Regions from separate parts of the Azospira sp. genome, predicted to be linked through region 1. Evidence: riboswitches for the same ligand, from Rfam matches in the RefSeq annotation. Region 1 holds a riboswitch; the other holds the start of a gene.
The links. Region 1 has a riboswitch for S-adenosylhomocysteine ahead of ahcY (adenosylhomocysteinase). Riboswitches for the same ligand answer to the same signal wherever they lie in the genome.
Positions count from the first base shown of each region.

Region 2: another riboswitch for S-adenosylhomocysteine. It lies ahead of metH (methionine synthase); the one in region 1 lies ahead of ahcY (adenosylhomocysteinase).

Region 1 is NZ_JAOTRW010000006.1:291,113-295,424, forward strand. Features, by position in the region: gene OEL49_RS11130 (HD-GYP domain-containing protein) at 83-1,312, shown strand; S-adenosyl-L-homocysteine riboswitch at 1,374-1,463, shown strand; gene ahcY (adenosylhomocysteinase) at 1,549-2,949, shown strand; gene OEL49_RS11140 (S4 domain-containing protein) at 3,011-3,268, shown strand; gene metF (methylenetetrahydrofolate reductase [NAD(P)H]) at 3,265-4,104, shown strand; gene OEL49_RS11150 (YdcH family protein) at 4,287-4,312, shown strand, end outside.
Region 2 is NZ_JAOTRW010000006.1:158,550-162,861, reverse strand. Features, by position in the region: gene OEL49_RS10545 (response regulator) at 1-185, shown strand, start outside; gene OEL49_RS10540 (response regulator) at 197-1,360, shown strand; gene bamE (outer membrane protein assembly factor BamE domain-containing protein) at 1,357-1,842, shown strand; S-adenosyl-L-homocysteine riboswitch at 1,923-2,004, shown strand; gene metH (methionine synthase) at 2,092-4,312, shown strand, end outside.

The sequences.
Region 1 (4,312 bases):
ATTCCCAGGGGCGGGGGGAATTTCCGCAATTCGCCTTCCCCTGGGCATAAAATGGAGGTTTTCCGCCTCCTGCCTGTCCCCCATGCTCAAGAAAATCCATGTCGAACAACTGCGTGTCGGCATGTATCTCAAATCCTTCTGTGGCGCCTGGATCGATCATCCGTTCTGGCGCAACTCCTTCGTCCTGAAGGACCCGGAGGACATCCGCGCCATTCGCGCCAGCTGCATCACCGAAGTCTGGATCGATGCCGGTAAGGGGCTGGACGTGGAAGCCGGCGAGGCGGCCATCAGCGAGACCGAGTCCGAGGCCCTGGTGGCCGAGGAACAGGTGCGGGAGGCCCAGGCCACCCGTTCCCTGGAGCGCACCAGCACCGCGGTGGAGATGCAGCGGGCGGCGAAAATCTGCAACAGCGCCAAGAAGGCCGTGGTGTCCATGTTCCAGGAGGCCCGCATGGGCAAGGCCGTGGATGCGGAGCAGGCCCAGGTGTTGGTGGAGGAGATCGCCGATTCCGTGGCCCGCAATCCCGGCGCCCTGATCAGCCTGGCCCGCCTGAAGACGGCCGACGATTACACCTACATGCACTCGGTCGCCGTCTGCGCCCTGATGGTGGCCCTGGCCCGCCAGCTCGGCCTGGACGAGCAGCAGACCCGTCTGGCGGGCCTGTCCGGCCTGCTGCACGACATGGGCAAGGCCTTCATCCCGGCCGAAATTCTCAACAAGCCGGGCAAGCTGACCGACGAAGAATTTGCGGTCATCAAGACCCACCCCGCCGAAGGGCACAAGGTCTTGCTGGAAGGCAAGGGGGTGCCGCCGGAGGCGCTGGACGTCTGCCTGCACCACCACGAAAAGATGAACGGCGGCGGCTACCCCAAGGGGCTCAAGGGCGAAGAGATCAGCCTGCTGGCCAAGATGGGGGCGGTCTGCGACGTCTATGACGCCATTACCTCCAACCGACCCTACAAGGCTGGCTGGGACCCGGCCGAATCGATCAAGAAGATGGCCGAGTGGGCCGACGGGCATTTCGATCCCCGGGTCTTCCAGGCCTTCGTCAAGAGCCTGGGCATCTACCCCATCGGCTCCTTCGTCCGCCTCGAATCGGGGCGGCTGGGGGTGGTGGTGGAGCAGAGCGAGAAGTCCCTGCTGGCGCCCCGGGTCAAGGTCTTCTTTTCCACCAAGTCCAATGCCCACATTGCGCCGGAGTTGCTGGACCTGTCCCGTCCCGGCGTGCACGACAAGATTGCCGGCCGGGAGGACCCGGCCAAGTGGGGCATTGGCAACGTGGACGAAATCTGGAGCACGGCGGCGGCCTGAGCCCGGTGCGGGGGGGCGGCCGGGGAATTTCCCCGACCGGTATTTCCGTCTATAATCCGCCACTTCCGAGGAGCGCTGCGAGGCCGGCAAGGTCCCAGGCTCGGATGTCTGCCCCGCCAGGGGAGACCAGTTTCAACGGCGCTCACCTTTACAACCCTGCCGGGCGCAGGGGGCCAGGTGAGCCCTGCTATCGCACTCCCTCCCCTCCCCGGCCACAGTTCTTAAGGAGCACTGCTGTGGCTGAATTCAAAGATTACGTGATCGCCGACCTGGGCCTGTCCGCCTGGGGCCGCAAGGAAATCAAGATTGCCGAGACCGAAATGCCCGGTCTCATGGCCATCCGCGAGGAGTACGCCAAGAGCCAGCCCCTGAAGGGCGCCCGCATCACCGGCTCCCTGCACATGACCATCCAGACCGCGGTGCTGATCGAGACCCTGGTGGCCCTCGGTGCCGAAGTGCGCTGGGCTTCCTGCAACATCTTCTCCACCCAGGATCACGCCGCTGCCGCCATCGCCGCTGCCGGCATCCCCGTCTTCGCCGTCAAGGGCGAGACCCTGACCGAGTACTGGGACTACACCCACCGCATCTTCGAATGGGCCGACGGTGGCTATTCCAACATGATCCTGGACGACGGTGGCGATGCCACCCTGCTGCTGCACCTGGGCGCCAAGGCCGAGAAGGACATTTCCGTCCTGGCCAAGCCCGGTTCCGAAGAAGAGACCATCCTCTTCGCCGCCATCAAGGCCAAGCTGGCCCAGGACCCCACCTGGTACTCCGTGCGTCTGGAAAAGATCAAGGGCGTTACCGAAGAGACCACCACCGGCGTGCATCGCCTGTACCAGATGCACGCCCGCGGCGACCTCAAGTTCCCCGCCATCAACGTGAACGATTCCGTCACCAAGTCCAAGTTCGACAACCTCTACGGTTGCCGCGAATCCCTGGTGGACGGCATCAAGCGCGCCACCGACGTCATGGTGGCCGGCAAGATCGCCGTGGTCTGCGGCTACGGCGACGTGGGCAAGGGTTCCGCCCAGGCCCTGCGCGCCCTCTCCGCCCAGGTCTGGGTCACCGAGATCGACCCGATCTGCGCCCTGCAGGCCGCCATGGAAGGCTACCGCGTCGTCACCATGGAATACGCTGCCGACAAGGCCGACATCTTCGTCACCACCACCGGCAACTTCCACGTCATCACCCATGACCACATGGTGAAGATGAAGAACAACGCCATCGTCTGCAACATCGGCCACTTCGATAACGAAATCGACGTCGCTTCCCTGGAAAAGTACCAGTGGGAAGAGATCAAGCCCCAGGTCGATCATGTCATCTTCCCCGACGGCAAGCGCATCATCCTGCTGGCCAAGGGCCGCCTGGTGAACCTGGGCTGCGCCACCGGCCACCCCAGCTACGTGATGAGCTCCTCCTTCGCCAACCAGACCATCGCCCAGATCGAGCTGTTCACCAAGACCGCCGATTACCCGGTGGGTGTCTACACCCTGCCCAAGCACCTGGACGAGAAGGTGGCCCGCCTGCAGCTGAAGACCCTCAACGTGCAGCTGACCACCCTCACCCAGCAGCAGGCCGACTACATCGGCGTGCCCGTGCAAGGCCCCTACAAGGCCGACCACTACCGCTACTAAGCCGTAGCCGGGCCGTCTCCCTTGCCGGAGGCGGCCTGCAGACGATGGGTCGGGACCCGCCATGTCCATGAACTCGTTCCACAGCCGCAGTTCCCGTCCGCCGCCCAAGGTGCGCCAGGAGGCGGTGCCCCACGTCCGCAAGGGCGTGCGCGCCGACGTGCTGCTGGTGGAACAGGGCCTGGCCGCCTCCCGTGCCCTGGCCCGGGATCTGATCAGTCAGGGCTGGGTCCGGGGACCCGTCGGCCTCATCACCAAAGCTTCCCAGGAATTGCCGCCCGGTACCCGGCTGCAGTTGCTGGAGGAAAGGCAGACGCCATGAACGACAAGACGTTCAGTATCGAATTCTTTCCGCCCCAGACGGCGGAAGGCGTGGAGAAGCTGCGCCTGGTGCGGGACAAGCTGGCGGCCCTGAAGCCGGCCTTCTTCTCCGTCACCTACGGTGCCGGCGGTTCCACCCGGGAGCGTACCTTCTCCACCGTGCGCGAAATCGTCGCCGCCGGCCTGGATGCGGCACCCCACCTGTCCTGCATCGGCTCCTCCCGGGAGTCCATCCGCGGCATCCTGGCCGAGTTCCAGGCCGAGGGCATCCGTCGCGTGGTGGCCCTGCGCGGCGACCTGCCCTCCGGCATGGCCGACCCGGGCGAATTCCGCTACGCCAACGAGCTGGTGGAGTTCATCCGGGCCGAGACCGACGATCACTTCCATATCGAAGTGGCCGCCTATCCGGAATGGCATCCCCAGGCCCGCAGCGCCGACGACGACCTGCAGGCTTTCGTGCGCAAGGTCAATGCGGGTGCCAATTCCGCCATCACCCAATACTTCTACAACGCCGACGCCTACTTCCATTTCGTGGATGCGGTGCGGGCCGCCGGGGTGACCATTCCCATCGTCCCGGGGATCATGCCCATTGCCAGCTTTGCCAAGCTGGCCCGCTTCTCCGATGCCTGCGGCGCCGAAATCCCCCGCTGGATGCGCAAGAAGTTCGAAGGCTTCGGCGACGATGCCGATTCCATCAAGGCCTTCGGCCTGGATGTGGTCACCGAGCTGTGCCAGAAGCTGCTGGCCGGCGGCGCCCCGGGGCTGCATTTCTATTCCATGAACCAGTCCGGCCTGACCACTGAGATCTGGCAGCGTCTGGGGCTCGGCAACCGCTGAGCCGGCCGCTGGCGGCGTACCCCTCGGGGGCGCTGAGCAAAGGTCAGGGGCAATCCCCGTGCCGTGGCGGCCGGGGGTTTTTCTTTGCTGGCGCGGAGACGGCCATGGAGGTTTTGTTCTGGCGGCGAGGCTCGTACAATGGAACTGTCGATTTACATAACAACCCAGTGTGGAGCGTCATCATGTTTCCTGAATACCGCGACCTGAT
Region 2 (4,312 bases), 130 kb from region 1:
GCCAGCTGCTGGCCGAGCTGGCGGAACAGCTGGAAGCCAGCGAAATCCACGCCGGCCAGCTGTTCCGGGAAAGCCGCGCCCTCCTGGCCGGGCTGCTGCCGCCGGCGGACCTGACAGGTCTGGAAAAGGCCATTGCCGATTATGATTACGACCGGGCCCTCAACATCGCCCGGGCCCATCTCTAGGGAGGGATGCCATGAGCCTCAATCTGGACTTCACGACCCGGCCCGTGATCCTGGTGGTGGACGACACCCCGGACAACCTGACCCTGATGGCCGAGCTGCTGCAGGACCGCTACGCCATCAAGGTGGCCAACAACGGCGAGCGGGCCCTGCGGGTGGCCGCCGGCACGCCGCCGCCGGACCTGATCCTGCTCGACATCATGATGCCGGACATGGACGGCCTGGAAGTGGCCCGGCGCCTGCGGGCCGACCCGGCCACCCGGGACATACCCTTCATCTTCCTCACCGCCCGCAGCCAGATCGAGGACGAGCGCCAGGGCTTCGAACTGGGCGCGGTGGACTACATCACCAAGCCGGTGAGCCCGCCCATCCTCCTCGCCCGGGTGCACACCCACCTCACCCTGAAGGCCGCCAAGGATTTCCTCAAGGACCAGAACGCCTACCTGGAGAGCGAGGTGCAGCGCCGCACCCAGGAGGTCTCCATGATCCAGGACGTGACCATCATGGCCATGGCCTCCCTGGCGGAAACCCGGGACAACGAAACCGGCAACCACATCCGCCGCACCCAGAACTACGTGCGCATCCTGGCCCGGCAGCTGCAGGGCCACCCCCGCTTCGCCGCCTTCCTCAGCGACGCCAACATCGAGCTGCTGTACAAGTCCGCGCCCCTGCACGACATCGGCAAGGTGGGCATTCCCGACCGCATCCTGCTCAAGCCGGGCAAGCTGACCCCGGAAGAGTTCGAGATCATGAAGACCCACACCACCCTGGGCCGGGACGCCATCCTCCACGCCGAAGTGCGGCTCAACTCGCCCAACACCTTCCTCCGCTTCGCCCGGGACATCGCCTATGCGCACCAGGAGAAATGGGACGGCAGCGGCTACCCCCTGGGCCTGCGGGGCGACGAGATTCCGGTGGCGGCCAGGCTCATGGCGGTGGCCGACGTCTACGACGCCCTCATCAGCCGCCGGGTGTACAAGCCTCCCTTCCCCCATGAGCAGGCGGTGCAGATCATCAGCGAAGGGCGCGGCAAGCACTTCGATCCGGACATGGTGGACGCCTTCCTCCAGGTGGCCGAGGATTTCCGCAGCATCGCCGCCACCTTCGCCGACACCGAAGGCGACGCCCAGCTGGAGGCGGAGCGGGTGCGCCTGCAATTCACCGAGGCCGCCCCGTGAAGCGCCGTCCCCTGGCCGTCCTGGCCCTGCTTTTGGGCCTCTCCCTGGCGGGCTGCGACTACCTGGCCCTGCAGGACCTGAAACCCGGCATTTCCACCGACCTGGAAGTGCGGGACCGCTTCGGCACCCCCGCCATGGAATGGCACAACGAGGACGGCAGCCTGACCTGGGAATATCCCCGGGGCCCGGCCGGGGTGGACACCTACATGATCACCCTGGGCCCCGACCGCATCTTGCGCTCGGTGGAACAGGTGCTGACCGAGGCCAACTTCGCCCGCATCGAAAAGGGCATGAGCCAGGAGCAGGTGCGGCGCATCCTGGGCCGGCCGGGCAGCATCAACCACTTTCCCCTGAAGCCGGAAACCGTGTGGGACTGGCGCATCGCCGGCATCCCCACCAGCGACGAAACCCACTTCCACGTGCACTTCGGTGCGGACGGCCGGGTCAGCGGCACCTCCCGGCGGGTGGAAGCGAAGGCCTGAAGTCGCCGATCGGCACGGAGCCCCCTGTTTTTTATCAAGTTTTGCTTGGCAGCGGGGGCCGCAAAAAGTAAACTTGCGACCCTGCCGAGGAGCGCTGCGACCCGACCGGTTTTTTCCGGACGCCGGGCCAGGCTCGGCAACGATCAACGGCGCTCGCAAACCCCCGAAATGGTTTGTGGCGCCGTTTGCTTTTCCAGCATGCAAAGTGGCGGCGCCCGGCCGGTGAATACTGAAACGCCGAGGTAATCCATGCAGCCCGACCGCAGCTCCGAACTCTCCGCCCTTCTCCAGCAGCGCCTCCTGATCCTGGACGGCGCCATGGGCACCATGATCCAGCGCCACGGGCTGACCGAGAAGGACTACCGCGGGACCCGCTTCGCCGACCACGCCCACGACCTGAAGGGCAACAACGACCTGCTGCTGCTGACCCGCCCCGAGGTCATCCGCGGCATCCACGCCGAATACCTGGCGGCCGGCGCCGACATTCTGGAAACCAACACCTTCAACGCCACCAAGGTGTCCCAGGCCGACTACAAGCTGGAAGCCATCGTCTACGAACTGAACGTGGCCGGCGCCAAGCTGGCCCGGGAAGTGTGCGACGAATTCACGGCAAAGAACCCGGCCAAGCCCCGCTTCGTCGCCGGGGTACTCGGCCCCACCAGCCGCACCGCCTCCATCTCCCCGGACGTGAACGATCCCGGCTACCGCAACGTCACCTTCGACGAGCTGGTGGAAAACTACCTGGAAGCCATCCGCGGCCTCACCGACGGCGGTGCCGACATCCTGCTGGTGGAGACGGTGTTCGACACGCTGAATGCCAAGGCCGCCCTGTTCGCCATCGAGACCTTCTTCGACAAGGTGGGCCGCCGCTGGCCGGTGATGATCTCCGGCACCATCACCGACGCCTCCGGCCGCACCCTCTCGGGCCAGACCGCCGAAGCCTTCTGGAACTCGCTGAACCACATCAAGCCCCTCTCCTTCGGCCTCAACTGTGCCCTCGGCGCCAAGGAACTGCGCCAGTACGTGGAGGAGCTGTCACGGGTGTGCGACTGCTTCGTCTCCGCCCACCCCAACGCCGGCCTGCCCAACGCCTTCGGCGGCTACGACGAGACCCCGGAGCAGCTGGCCGAGGAAATCGCCGACTGGGCCAGGCACGGCTTCGTGAACATCGTCGGCGGCTGCTGCGGCACCTCGCCGGACCACATCGCCGCCATCGCCAAGATGGTGGCCGGCATCGCCCCCCGGGCCATTCCGGCGATCGAGCCCCAGCTGCGCCTCTCCGGCCTGGAACCCTTCAACGTCGGCCCCGACAGCCTCTATGTGAACGTGGGCGAGCGCACCAACGTCACCGGCTCCAAGGCCTTCGCCCGCATGATCCTGGAAGGGCGCTACGACGACGCCCTGGCCGTGGCCCGGCAGCAGGTGGAGAACGGCGCCCAGGTCATCGACATCAACATGGACGAGGCCATGCTGGATTCCGTGGCCGCCATGGAGAAGTTCCTCAAGCTGATCGCCTCGGAACCGGATATTTCCCGGGTGCCCATCATGCTCGACTCCTCCAAGTGGGAGGTGATCGAGACCGGCCTCAAGTGCATCCAGGGCAAGGGCATCGTGAACTCCATTTCCATGAAGGAAGGGGAGGCCAAGTTCCTGGAGCAGGCCAAGCTGGCCCGCCGCTACGGCGCCGCCGTCATCGTCATGGCCTTCGACGAGAAGGGCCAGGCCGACACCTACGCGCGCAAGACCGAGATCTGCAAGCGGGCCTACGACCTGCTGGTCGGTATCGGTTTCCCGGCCCAGGACATCATCTTCGACCCCAACATCTTCGCCATCGCCACGGGTATCGAGGAGCACGACAACTACGCGGTGGACTTCATCAACGCCACCCGCTGGATTCGTGAAAACCTGCCCCACGCCCAGATTTCCGGCGGCGTCTCCAACGTCTCCTTCTCCTTCCGCGGCAACGACCCGGTGCGGGAAGCCATCCACACCGTCTTCCTCTACCACGCCATCCAGGCCGGCATGACCATGGGCATCGTCAACGCCGGCATGCTCGGCGTGTACGACGACCTGGAACCGGAACTGCGGCAGAAGGTGGAAGACGTGGTGCTGAACCGCCACCCCGGCGCCGGCGAAGCATTGGTGGAATTCGCCCAGACGGTGAAGGAAGGCAAGGCCAAGGACACGGGACCGGACCTCACCTGGCGCACCCTGCCGGTGGAAAAGCGCCTGGAGCACGCCCTGGTCAAGGGCATCACCGAATTCGTGGTGGCCGACACCGAGGAAGTGCGGGCCGCCCTGGCTGCCGCCGGCAAGCCGCCCCTGGCCGTCATCGAAGGCCCCCTGATGAACGGCATGAACACCGTGGGCGACCTCTTCGGCGCCGGCAAGATGTTCCTGCCCCAGGTGGTGAAGTCCGCCCGGGTGATGAAGCAGGCCGTGGCCCACCTCATTCCCTACATCGAGGAAG